Regions from separate parts of the Brevibacillus sp. genome, predicted to be linked through region 1. Evidence: riboswitches for the same ligand, from Rfam matches in the RefSeq annotation. Region 1 holds a riboswitch; the other holds the start of a gene.

Region 1 (3,716 bases):
TGCAGTTATTTGTTCAGTTGATGAATGCCGTGCCCGAGCGCTCCTTCTGCCGCTTCCATGATGATTTCCCCCAGGCTCGGATGGGCGTGGATCGTCTCGGCAATATCTGTCAGCGTGTGCCCTTTTTCAATCGCCAGGGCAACCTCGCCGATCAGATTGGACGCTTCCGGCCCGATAATCTGCGCTCCCAGCAGCAGCCCCGTCTCCTTGTCGCCCACGAGCTTCACGAAGCCTTCCCCGACGTTCAGAGACAGTGCCCGCCCATTCGCGGCATAAGGGAACTTGCCAACTGCCACCTCGTGTCCGCGCTCTTTGGCTTCCGACTCGGTCAGTCCCACGCTGGCAATCTCCGGATCGGAGAACACGACAGCGGGAATCTTTTTGTCGGTGAGCTTGCTGTCTTTGCCAGCGATGGCTTCCGCCGCGATTTTGCCTTCGTACGACGCTTTGTGGGCAAGAGCCGGGCCTTCCACCAGATCGCCGATCGCATACAGGTGCGGAACGCTCGTTTGGCATTGCTGATCGATCTGGATGAAGCCGCGCTCTGTCAACTTGACAGCGAGCTTTTCCAATCCCAGCCCCTCGATGTTCGGCCGTCTGCCAACCGTAACGAGCACATAGTCGGCGGTCGCCTGACGCTCTTCGCCTTTTGCCGCATAGGTGACGCTGACCTGTTCGGCTGTTTGTTCCGCCCCTTTGGCCAGCGCTTCGGTGTGCACTTCCACGCCGAGCTTTTTCAGCTTCCTCGCCACCAGACGCGACAGTTCTTTTTCAAAGCCAGGCAAAATCGAGTCCGAGCCTTCCAAAATCGTCACCTTCGTGCCCAGCTTGGCAAATGTCTGCCCCAGCTCGATCCCGATATACCCGCCGCCAATGACCAGCAAGCTTTTCGGCAATTCTTCAAGCGCCAGCAGTTCTGTCGAGGAAAGAATGCGGCCCTGGAATGGAAAGGCTTTCAATTCGATCGGACGCGAGCCTGTCGCGAGAATCGCTTGCTGGAATTGCACCTGTATGCAGTCGTCGCCATTTTTCACCTCAACCAGCTGCTCGCCGACAAGCCGCGCTTCCCCGCTGATTCTTTTGATCTTGTTGCCTTTGAGCAGCGAGCTTACGCCTCCGGTCAATTTGTCGACCACGCTGCGCTTCCATGCCTGAACCTTGGCGAAATCGACGCTCACTTCTGCTGCCTGCAAGCCGATGCTCGCGGATTGCGTCATCGCTTCGTATTGATGCGCCGCCGAGATCAGCGCCTTGGAAGGAATGCAGCCGCGGTTCAAACATACGCCGCCGACCGTGTCTTTTTCCACAATCGCGACCTGCTTGCCGAGCTGAGCCGCCCGGATCGCGGCTACGTAGCCCCCCGGCCCCGCTCCGATCACGAGGACATCCACCTGCTCTACTGTTCCGTTCGTTGTCATTTGTTCTCTCCACCTGTTTTTCTTTTTCTGTGTAAGGCGTCTCCCGCGGTTTTACCCCGCAGGAAGAGGCGCCTGCGCCTGCTTGCAGTCGGCCAACTGCTGCTCGTGGCTGTTCTGCCTGTTTCCGTTGTCAACCGCGACGAACAGCGAGCCGATCCGCAAAAGCTTCTTCCGGGCTGGACAAGGCGAAGCCCAGGAAAGGGTCGTAGTCCAGGGTAAGCACATCCCCGAGATGCCGTTTGGTCAACCGATCCATGCAGACCGGAATCCCGTTTTCGTACACGAGCGTGTCGTTTTTGCGCAGCTCATCTACTCCGAGCTGGACAAAAAATCCGCAACCGCAGTCGCCGGAGATCACCACGTCAATCCTGAGCGCGGTATCCTGCGGAAAATTCAGTTTTTTCAGCTCTGCTTGAGCCGCTTTCTTGATCGTAAGCTCCATTTTCGTGATCGCCTGCTCCTTTCCCATCGCGCCACCTTTCACTCGTATCCGTTTCGTTTGGCCGAAATGCAAGCGTCTGCGCCCGCTTTTGTGCAACTCGACGCGACGTTTCATTCAGCAAAAAAGGACAGAGGAAAGATAGAGTGACGAATACTCTACCTTTCCTCTGTCCTTTTTACCTGAGAGTTTAACTTCGGCAATCAATCGGTTCCGAAGTATTCCCCTTGGGTGGCTTGTGCAGCGCTCTCCAGAGGTGCGTCCGATTGTAGTATCTGGTACCTGAGAGATTAATCCCAAGGGTTTTATGGGACTTGCTCCTTCGGTGCTAAACGCGTCGTTTAGTCTCTCCTACAATCATCATCCGCCGCTATTCACTTGTTGGCTAACATTGACATTAGTAAATCACACTCCTTCTGCCGATGTCAATTCTGAAAAAAATTATTATTCAGGTAAACTTATTCGATTTGCGGCGGGCCGCCATGACGACTGGCATCGCGAACAGGCCAAAAGCGGTAACGCCTGCTTTTGGCCTGTTGATCCACCCTATTTTTTACTGTTGCGAAATCGCAGCCTCATCCATGTACACGTATTCCCACAAATGTCCGTCCAGATCGATAAAGCTCCAGCTGTACATGAAGCCGTGGTCTACCGGGTCTTTAGCCGGCTTGGCCCCTGCTTCGTGCGCTTTGTTTACGATCTCGTCGACTTGCTCCCGGCTCTCGGCTGACAGCGCCACGATGACTTCTGTACTCTGGGCCGTATCCGTCACGGGCTTGTTCGTGAACGATTGGAAAAACTCCTCCACCAAGAGCATCGCGTAAATATTTTCGCCAATCACCAGGCAAGCGGCATTTTGATCCGTAAATTGCGGGTTGAACTCATAGCCCAGCGCTGTAAAAAAATCAATTGACTTGTTCAAATCTTTCACGGGCAAATTGACAAAAATTTGTTTTGATTGCAGTGCCATTGCGTATCCCTCTTTTCGATAAGTGTTGTGATTGATTAAATCGTATCATCTTTTGAGGTACAGTGCTTCTTATGGATTGCTATCTGTGATTATTTTCGGATAAATCCTGCCAATACACTCTCTACTGCATCTTTACTTTCGTATTCTCCTACTCCACCGTTTATTGGTGAAGATCTTATCGCTTTAAAATAATTTATCTTTAATTAAAGGTCCAACAATATAATTTAGATTCCATAAATGTAGGAAGTACAAAATACACAACAGCAAGAGATGGAAGTAAACGCGATCAAGGTGTTTACATGTTTAATCCTCACGATTATCAAATAGGCTTTGGTTCATATGCTGCTGTCTACGTAACTAAAAAGGCAAACAAAATGTAGTGTAGTGCTTAGCCAATAATCCGTAACGATTTTGTACAGTAATCTTTCTCGATTTTTCTTGAATTTCAACTCATTTTCTTCGTTTTTAAGCACTGACAGGAGGGTATAAAAATGAGCCCCTTTTAATGTAAGCAGAAAATAAAGTATTAGACTTGGATGTCTCTATTCCATGCGGTTTTTCGAATGGCCAAACCATATTAGACTGACACAAGAAATTGAAATAGCGACAGTCAAGGACGAGAAAATAAAGTCCTAAACTGTCGCTATTTCATTGAATTCCCTCGGTACGTATATGAGGTACTTCATGATGAGTGTAAATTGCATAGTAAAAGTGCTTAATTTTGCAGCAATTACTTATGCAGGTTAATGTAACTGGGTTTGACATGGAGAGGTGGGTATGATAGGCTTGTCGGCCGTTACGAAGCCTTTGGCATCGCCCTTCGCAAGCAATCATACCCATAGAGGCTCCATGTCAAACTTATGCACAAAAGTTACTTCTCGCTGCATAT
Region 2 (8,969 bases), on a different contig from region 1:
AAATTCCCGCGCCAAAAGCCATCGCTGCGCCTTTGATCACCAGAATGGCTCCGACGACTCCGGCGATCCCCAAATCGCGCTGGCTGCGCGCCTGCATCACGCCAATTCGCACGCTGACGTAGCCTTGCACGAGCAAGGTCAATGCCACTGCAACACCGAGAATCGGCTGAACGAGGCTGACGATCGGCAACAGCAGCAGACCTGTATTCGTTCCCCAGCGGAAAGAGCCTGCGCCCCCGAAAAAGGAGTTCATCGCCTGCTTGCCTTTTTTGAACCGCTCCACGACCACGACCTGCATCGCTGCCCACATCGGGCCGCACATCGTAATATCTGGTCCGATCAGGCTCATCAGCATGTTGCGTCCGCCAAAAATCATGTGCGCCCGGTCAGGATTGTAGTCGACTTTTTCATCGAGACGCACCTGGTCAGATTCGGATAACAGCGCTTTCGTTTTCAGCACATCGCCAAAGACGACAAGGTAAGTCGCGAACACCGCAGGAAGCGCCGTGATGAAAAAGGACAGCGCCGGCAGCCCCAAGCCGAAAACCGTATACTGCGACCAGAGCGTGGCGAAGTCCGGTTGGCTGAATCCCCACTGAATGTCCGGCCACTTCGCTTCCCCGAAGATCGGCGCTACGAATACCGCCAACAAAATCGCAGGCAAAATCCCCAAATTGCCGAGCAGCGCCCACAGCTTGCCTTTTTGCTTCAATCCTTCAAAATGCTTGGAAAATACGAGATAAAAGCAGAAACCGATACAAATCGCAATCGTGTACGGGAACAGGTCGAACTTCCCGCCTTTTTCAAAAATCGAGGTGATCGCGCCAATCCCCGCGCCGAGGATAATGCCTGATTTGATCGCGTTCGGCACGAAGTTGACTACCCGTTTGGCAAGCCCGGTGACGCCCAAAATAATCGATAGCAGCCCGAGCGTCAACTGGAAGGCAATCAGGGCGTACACCCGATCCGGCCCTTCGGGAAATTGCCCGACAAACAGCACGATCAACGGAATCGCAGGGGTAATCCAGCCCGGAATGACCGGATCGCCCAGCAAGTGGTGCAGCAAATACAAGAAGCCATTTAAAATGACGACAGCCAAGCCGACCTCAAACGGCATGCCAAGGTGATCGGCAAGCAACGTGATGGCGCCGAGATCGACGGCGCACATCAGCAATCCTTGCAAGTAATCAGGCCATTCAAAACGATAATGCACGAACGGCAGGCGAATTTTGAACGGGCCAGCCGGAATATACGGAGTCTCTGCACCATCTTTGCGTTGCTTCCACTTCATGTGATATCCCCCTCTTAGTAAGCTGCGCGATATATATCTTCTATGTCTTTTTTCCGCAAGGTGCGGGGATTGTTTTTCAAAAGCCGGGTCTGCTTCATCGCTTCTTCCGCCATCTCGGCAAGCGCTGTCTCAGGGATGTTGAACTCGCGCAACGACTGGGGAATTTCCACGTAACGGCACAGACGCGTCATCGCTTCGATCGCTTTTTCCGCCGCTTCATCCAGGCTCAGGCCAGTTGTATTTTCTCCGAGCGCCTGGGCGATGTCTCCCAACTTTTCCAGGCAGGCGATCTTGTTCGTGCGCATCACGTAAGGCAAAAGCAGCGAGTTGCTGACGCCGTGCGCCATGTGGAAGCGTCCGCCGAGCGGGTAAGCCAGGGCATGTACAGCTCCTACCCCTGCATTTCCGAAGGCAAGACCCGCCATCAACGCGGCTGTAATCATGGCTTCGCGCGATTCGATGTTGTCCGGGGCCGCGTACGCTTTTGGCAGGTGAACGGCGATCAGCTTCATCGCGCCAATCGCCAGCGCGTCCGTGACTGGGGAGGCAAACTTGGAAATATAAGCTTCCACTGCATGCACCAACGCATCCACGCCGCTCGCAGCGGTAACACTCGGCGGGCACGTCAGCGTCATCATCGGCGAGACGATAGCCACATCCGGCAGCAAGTAAGGGCTTACAATTCCTTTTTTTACTTGCTCCTTCGTATCAGACAAAATCGAGATATTGGTCACTTCCGAGCCTGTTCCCGCTGTGGTCGGAATCGCGATCAGCGGCAAGCCCGGCTGCTTGACCAGATTCGTGCCAAAATACTGTTCGATGCTGCCCTCATTAGTCGCCATGACCGCAGCCGCTTTCGCAATGTCGATCGCGCTTCCTCCGCCGACCGCAATCAGCCCGTCGTAGCTTCCTGCGCGAATCATGCTGACACACAGGTCGACGATTTCGATTTCCGGCTCCGGATTGACGTCCGGGAAGATGCCTGCCTTCATCGGCAAAAGCTCCTCGACTTGCGCTACCACCCCGGCCTGAATCAAAATATGGTCGGTGACGATCAGCGGACGCTGCACCCCCAGCCGGGCGACTTCCTCTGCAAGCAATGCCAGCGAATCGCGGCCTGTGACCAGCTTGTTCGCAGCAGCAAATGTAGAAATGTTCATGTTGTCACTCTCTCCCTTCTCTGTGCTGCCACTTAAAAGCAACTCCCGTGCCAAAGCCTTAAAATTCGCTGCACTCAACCTCGTTTGCTTCCGGCGAAATGGTAGATTTCCGCTCGCGAAACCACCTTTTCTCACATGTTCGTCACATTTTTCACTCTCGCTTTGCCCGGAACAAAAAGCAACCGTTTTCATCCGATCACCGATCATGTTTCAAATCAAAATACATCATATTGATTTGTTTTCGAATCAAATTGTTGTTGATTCTTGCCATCTCCCTTGTTTGTTGGACTTCAATCGGTCAAAAATGTTTTATGCTTAAAATAGTCTGTCAATTGGCAATTTTCGTTTGACAAGCTATTTGGAATAATTTACTATCAAAAGAACGCATGCGAATATCTATCGCGGATGAATATTGTGGGAGAGACTAAACTTACCGTTTAGCACCGAAGGAGCAAATCCTGACCCCCAGGACAAATCTCTCAGGTAAAAGGACCGCAATGGGACGCATCTCTGGAGAGAGCCATTGGCCACCAAAGGAGTTAAACACTCTCAGGTAAAAGGACAGAGGAAAATAGGAACCAGCCTATTTTTCCCGTTCCTTTTTTTATTGGCGAAAAATAGGATTGCTGCTAGAAATCGCTGCGCTTTCAGGGGAACAGCCACATCCCCACTCGGGCAAACAAGGAGGGAGCAACCGGAAGCAAACAGCAAAAAATAAGGACTCACTGAAAAATGTAAGCGTTTTTTCCGTTGGAAGTAACTTAATGATGTATTTATTCTGTACAGCTATGTTACTATGAGAATTATAAAGAACCATAAACTTTTGTGAAGAAAAAGTCGTCGAGCAAGTAGTTGTCTTTCCAAGTAACTGTGCAGAATCAGACAGAGAGAAAGAGGGGGATCACATGGAACAACAAAAATTGGCGAGAGGTCTGAAAAACAGACACGTTCAACTCATCGCAATCGGTGGAGCCATTGGTACCGGACTATTTCTGGGTGCGGGAAAATCCATTCACCTCGCCGGGCCATCCATTTTGTTTGCGTACCTGATTACTGGGATTATTTGCTTTTTGATCATGCGCTCGCTCGGTGAACTTCTCCTGAGCAACCTGAACTATCATTCCTTCGTCGACTTCGTAAAAGACTACCTCGGAAACATGGCTGCGTTCGTCACAGGCTGGACGTATTGGTTTTGCTGGATTTCGATTGCCATGGCCGATTTGACGGCTGTCGGCTTGTACACACAGTATTGGTTTCCGGGAGTGCCGCAATGGATGCCGGGGTTGATTGCCCTCGTAATTTTACTTTTCATGAACTTGGCAACCGTGAAGCTGTTCGGAGAAATGGAGTTTTGGTTCGCGCTGGTAAAAGTCATCGCGATTCTCGCCTTGATCGTCGTCGGTATCGTCATGATCGTCAAAGGCTTCTCTACCAACTCCGGCGCTTCCAGCTTCACGAACTTGTGGAGCCATGGCGGGATGTTCCCGAACGGAATCAACGGCTTCTTACTTTCGTTCCAGATGGTCGTCTTCGCGTTCGTCGGCATTGAGCTGGTCGGGCTGACTGCCGGAGAGACAGAAAATCCTGAGCGCGTCATTCCAAAAGCGATCAACAACATTCCGATCCGCGTCTTGCTGTTCTACGTCGGTGCGCTGATCGTGATTATGAGCATCTACCCATGGAGTGCGATCGTTCCGACAGAAAGCCCGTTCGTGCAAGTGTTTGCCGCAATCGGAATTGCTGCCGCTGCGGGAATCGTCAACTTTGTCGTACTGACCTCCGCCGCTTCGGCATGTAACAGCGCCGTCTTCAGTACAAGCCGAATGGTCTACTCTTTGGGCAGAGAACAAAACGCGCCTGCGGCCATGACCAAGCTCACGACTCGCCAAGTTCCTGCCAATGCCCTGTTCTTCTCTACCGTCGTCATTCTCATCGCCGTTGTATTGAACTACATCATGCCAGAAGGCGTCTTCACGCTGATCACGAGTGTCTCGACGGTTTGCTTCCTGTTCATCTGGGGCATTACGGTCATTTGCCACCTGAAATACCGCAAGACAAGACCAGAGCTGGCAGCGCAAAACAAATTCAAAATGCCGCTCTATCCGTTTGCCAATTACTTGATTCTCGCTTTTCTCGCGTTCATTCTCGTCGTGCTCGCACTTGCTGAAGACACGCGCGTTGCCTTGTTCATCACACCTGTCTGGTTCATCATGCTCGTGGTGATTTACAAGCTGCGCAAAGCGAAAGTCGATCAGGTCAAAATTGCCGAAAACTCGTAAGCGGTAAGCGACACAACCAAAAACCACATTCATGAACGAATGTGGCTGCATGAGTAAAACAAACATCCCGCGATGGCGTCAGGCGCTCGCGGGATGTTTTCCTATTCGTTCAACTCCGGTTCGCTGCCGATGTGCAGCTGCCACTTTTTCATCTTCTGGACGAGCGCACTTTGGCTGATCCCAAGCGCTTCTGCTGCCAGTCTGGTCGTCCGGTGCGTCTGGATCGCTTGGCTGATCATGCTGCGCTCCAGTCGTGCCACCGCATCGCGCAACGACGTCGGCTCCGCTTGCGGAAACACCTGTTGCAAAAAGCCGGGCAAATCTCCCACGTCAATCGTGTTGTGAAAAGTCGTGACAACCAGCCGCTCGACCAGGTTCGCCAGCTCCCGGATGTTCCCCGGCCAACTGTAGTTGGTCAGCCACTCGTAACACTCCAGCGTCATCGTTTTTTGCTCGTTGTACTTTTCGTTGAATTTTTCCAGATAGGACTCAAGCAGCGGGACAATCTCTTCCCGGCGCTGCCGCAGCGGTGGAACCTCGAAAGTGACGATGTTCAGCCGATAGTACAAATCCTCGCGGAACAACCCTTCCCGCACCAGCGTAGCCAAATCCCGATGAGTCGCCGTGATGATCCGCACATCTACATGTCGCACTTGCGTGGAGCCGACGCGCATGAATTTGCTTTCCTCCACGACCTTCAACAGCTTGACTTGCAGCTCCAGCGGCAAATCGCCAATCTCGTCGAGAAAAAGCGTACCGCGATGGGCGCTTTCCAAAATGCCGACCTTGCCTTGCTTGAGCGCTCCCGTAAACGCACCCGGCTCGTAGCCAAACAGCTCAGCCTCCACCAGATGGCCCGGGATTGCCGCGCAGTTCAACTCCATAAAAATTTCGTTGGCTCGACTGCTCCTGGCGTGGATGTATTTCGCAATCATGCTTTTCCCTACACCCGTCTCGCCCTGCAACAAAATTTTTGCATCTGTCTTGGCGACTTTGTCAGCCAGGCGGAAAAGCGAGCGCGTCGCTGGCCCGAGCACAACATCTTCCAGCCCCATCTGATCGGCAGGGGGCACATCGCTTTGCAGCAGCTTTTGACTATCCAGCTCGTGCTTCAAGCGAATCAGCTCGGTGATGTCCCGGACACTGCTGATGATGTATAAAATCTCGCCTGCGGACGACAGCACAGGCGTCGCGGAAACGATGATTTTGCGGCTGTTGCGTATCGTCTGGATCAGCGTCACGGGCCTTCGCGTGCGGATCGTCTCCAGCGAAGCGGACACGGAGATCATGCCTTGCTTGATCAAATCGCCCATATGCTTGCCGATGACCTCTTCTTCGCGAATCCCGGTAATGCGCTGGTACGCCTGGTTGATGAACAAAGTAATGCCTGCTCCGTCTGTAATGTACACGCCGTCATACAGCGCATTAAACACGATTTGGCAAATCGGACTCTCGAAAAAAGCGTGAAGCTGCGCCTGCGAGCTTGCCTGCCGCTTTCGATCCGGCAAGCTCACTTCCGGCACCACGTACTCGACAATCGGCCGCGTCAATTCCCCGCGATGAATCGCATGGGCGATCGCTTCTACCGTCAAATAGCCGATAAATTCGTCTTCTTCACTGTATACTTCCTGCACTTCGTTCCGGTCTGGCGTAAAATGGGCGACGGCTTCCTCGACCGTCATCGTTGGACGCAATGGATGCATGTGCGATTCTCTCCCGGATGTCATGACCTGATCTCGCTCTCTTCAAATGGTTCCAATATTCCTTCGATCTTTATTCCTTGCTTGCGTTTGAGAAAAGCCATAAAAGGAAAATAAGAAATAAGACTGATAACCGCGGCGCCAAAAGTATAGACGATGACAGTGCCTGCCGCATTCGCCAGGCCGGCAAGCAAGCTGTCCCACATGCCGCTTGCTCCTGAATGTCCCTCTGTGGCACGCATCAAAAACAGAAAAAGCAGTTGAACAAGTCCGATCAAGAGACCCAGTGAAAAACCGGCTCCCACACATAGTTTGAGGTAGGAAGATATTTTCAAGTATTTCACTTTCCATACGGTGTACATGACTGTCACCCCTTCCTCTCTATTTTACTAGATGAATCGGGAGCAAGCCGCGCTTTTTCCGGAAGATTTTGAGATTTGTGTTGTAAAATGAAAACAACCTACATCACAGATTGCGAGGTCGTTCATGAAAACTTTTCACGTCAGCCATGCCCGAAAACTGACCATTCTCATCCTCCTGATCATCGTGGTCGCCTTCTCCCTGTCCGGCTACATCATGCGCTCCCAAACCAACCGGATCATGAAAGTCGAGATTGAGAACAAGCTGACCCTGCAAAGCCAGGCTCTGGCCGAACGGATGGACGCTTTCTTTGCGCAAAAAGCGTTGCTGATCAGGCAAATGAGCACCAACCAGGCAATCTTGCGCTACCTGCAAACCGTGCAGACGCGAGAGCATGCCTTCACCAGCCCGCATTACTTGGACGTAGCGACCGCATTGGACGGCATCCAGCGGCTGGACCACAACCTGGGCCTTGTATGGGTTTCCAGCAATGCGGGCAACTTCACGATCGGCAACACCGACACGCTCTCAGGAAAAGACTGGTCGCTCACCAAACGCCCCTGGTATCCAGACGCCGTCCGTTCCAATGACGTCGTTTTTTCCGAGCCGTACGCCGATTATCTCACGAAAAAAATGGTGACCAGCGGCACCATGAAGATTGAGGAAAACGAAAGGCTGCTGGGCTTCGTCGCCATCGATATTTTGCTCGACGACATTCCGCAAATGCTCGGCACGTACCCGATCGGGGAATCGGGCTACGCCATCCTGGTTTCCAAAGACGGAACGATCATGTACCATCCGAATCCGGAGCTTGTCAGCCGGCACAAGCTGACGGAACAACCAGGCGATCTGGCCAAAATCGGACAAAGCATGGTCGCTGGACAAAAAGGGTTGCAACTCGTCTCCATCGACGGCAACAACTATTACATCGGCTACTCCCCTGTCTCTTCCACGGGCTGGTCTGTCGCAGCCGTACTGCCTGCCAGCGAAGCGCTAGGACAATTGAACTCTGTACAAGACTTGTCCAGCCTGATTACCAAAGTTTCCATTTTCGTTCTGGTCAGTCTGCTCTCGCTTTTGCTGCACTTCATGTTAAAGGAACAGCGGCGGATTCAGGCCGAACTGCGGGCAGCCAAAGAAGAAGCGGAGGAAGCGAGCAAGGCGAAAACCGACTTTTTGGCGCGGATGAGTCACGAAATCCGCACCCCGCTCAACGGGATCATCGGACTGTCCCAACTGATGCAGAAAACGGTGATGACGGTGATGCAAAAAGATTACTTGGACAAGGTGCTGTCTTCCTCCCAAGTATTGCTCCGCCTCATTAACGAGATTCTCGACTTTTCCAAGATCGAGGCTGGCAAGCTGGAGCTGGAAAAGGCAAGCTTTGACCTCGACGATTTTGTCCGGCGGCTCTCGCACATGCTGAGCATTTACCTCGGGACGAAGCAAATCGAAATCATTCTCGATCTGCCGCCGAAAATGTTGCCCAAACTGATCGGGGACCAGCATCGGCTCGAGCAAGTGTTGCTCAATCTGTGCCACAACGCCATCAAGTTTACCGAGCAAGGATACGTCTCTGTGCGAATCACGCTGGAAAAAGAAGAAGGACGACTGCTGTACTTGCATTTTGCCGTAGAGGATACAGGCATCGGCATGTCGGAAGATCAGCTCGGCAAGCTGTTTGAACCGTTCACACAGGCAGATGGCACGACGAGCAGAAAATACGGCGGCACCGGACTTGGTCTGGTCATCTCGCGCAGCCTTGTCGAGATGATGGGCGCCACTCTCGAAGTGACTAGCGCAATCGGCAAAGGAAGCTGCTTCTCCTTCACCCTCCCGTTTGAACACGCGCCCTGGCGGGAAAGCGAAAGCCCTGGCTCCATGCTGCCACCAGGCTACGAAGGCCAGCGTGTCCTGATTGTGGAAAATCACGACAAAATGCGAAGCAGCATGGCTGACATGTTGTTTGGCTTAAACTTTTCGCCTATTTGCGTCGCCACCTGGCGAGAGGCTTTCGAGCTGTTGGAACACGCTGAAGCGCACAACCCGTTTCGCTTTGTGTTCGTCGACATGGAAGCGGAAGACATGTACGGCGTAGAATCGTTGCAGCGGCTGCACGCGCTCGCCGAGCTATGCGACGCAGCGACGATTGCCATGACGACAGAGTACGGCCGCGACG

The links. A riboswitch is a leader RNA that binds a small molecule or an ion and turns the genes downstream of it on or off. The one in region 1 is predicted to bind glycine.
Region 2: another riboswitch for glycine. It lies ahead of DEP07_RS01565 (amino acid permease); the one in region 1 lies ahead of DEP07_RS27710 (iron-sulfur cluster biosynthesis family protein).

What each region holds. Positions count from the first base shown of each region.
Region 1 is NZ_DOTK01000096.1:22,466-26,181, forward strand. It holds gene lpdA (dihydrolipoyl dehydrogenase) at 6-1,418, opposite strand; gene DEP07_RS27710 (iron-sulfur cluster biosynthesis family protein) at 1,549-1,887, opposite strand; glycine riboswitch at 2,117-2,221, opposite strand; gene DEP07_RS27715 (VOC family protein) at 2,411-2,827, opposite strand.
Region 2 is NZ_DOTK01000006.1:7,648-16,616, reverse strand. It holds gene DEP07_RS01575 (hypothetical protein) at 1-1,291, opposite strand, end outside; gene DEP07_RS01570 (iron-containing alcohol dehydrogenase) at 1,306-2,451, opposite strand; glycine riboswitch at 2,857-2,956, shown strand; glycine riboswitch at 2,960-3,018, shown strand; gene DEP07_RS01565 (amino acid permease) at 3,357-4,730, shown strand; gene DEP07_RS01560 (sigma-54 interaction domain-containing protein) at 4,832-6,433, opposite strand; gene DEP07_RS01555 (hypothetical protein) at 6,454-6,792, opposite strand; gene DEP07_RS01550 (response regulator) at 6,917-8,969, shown strand, end outside.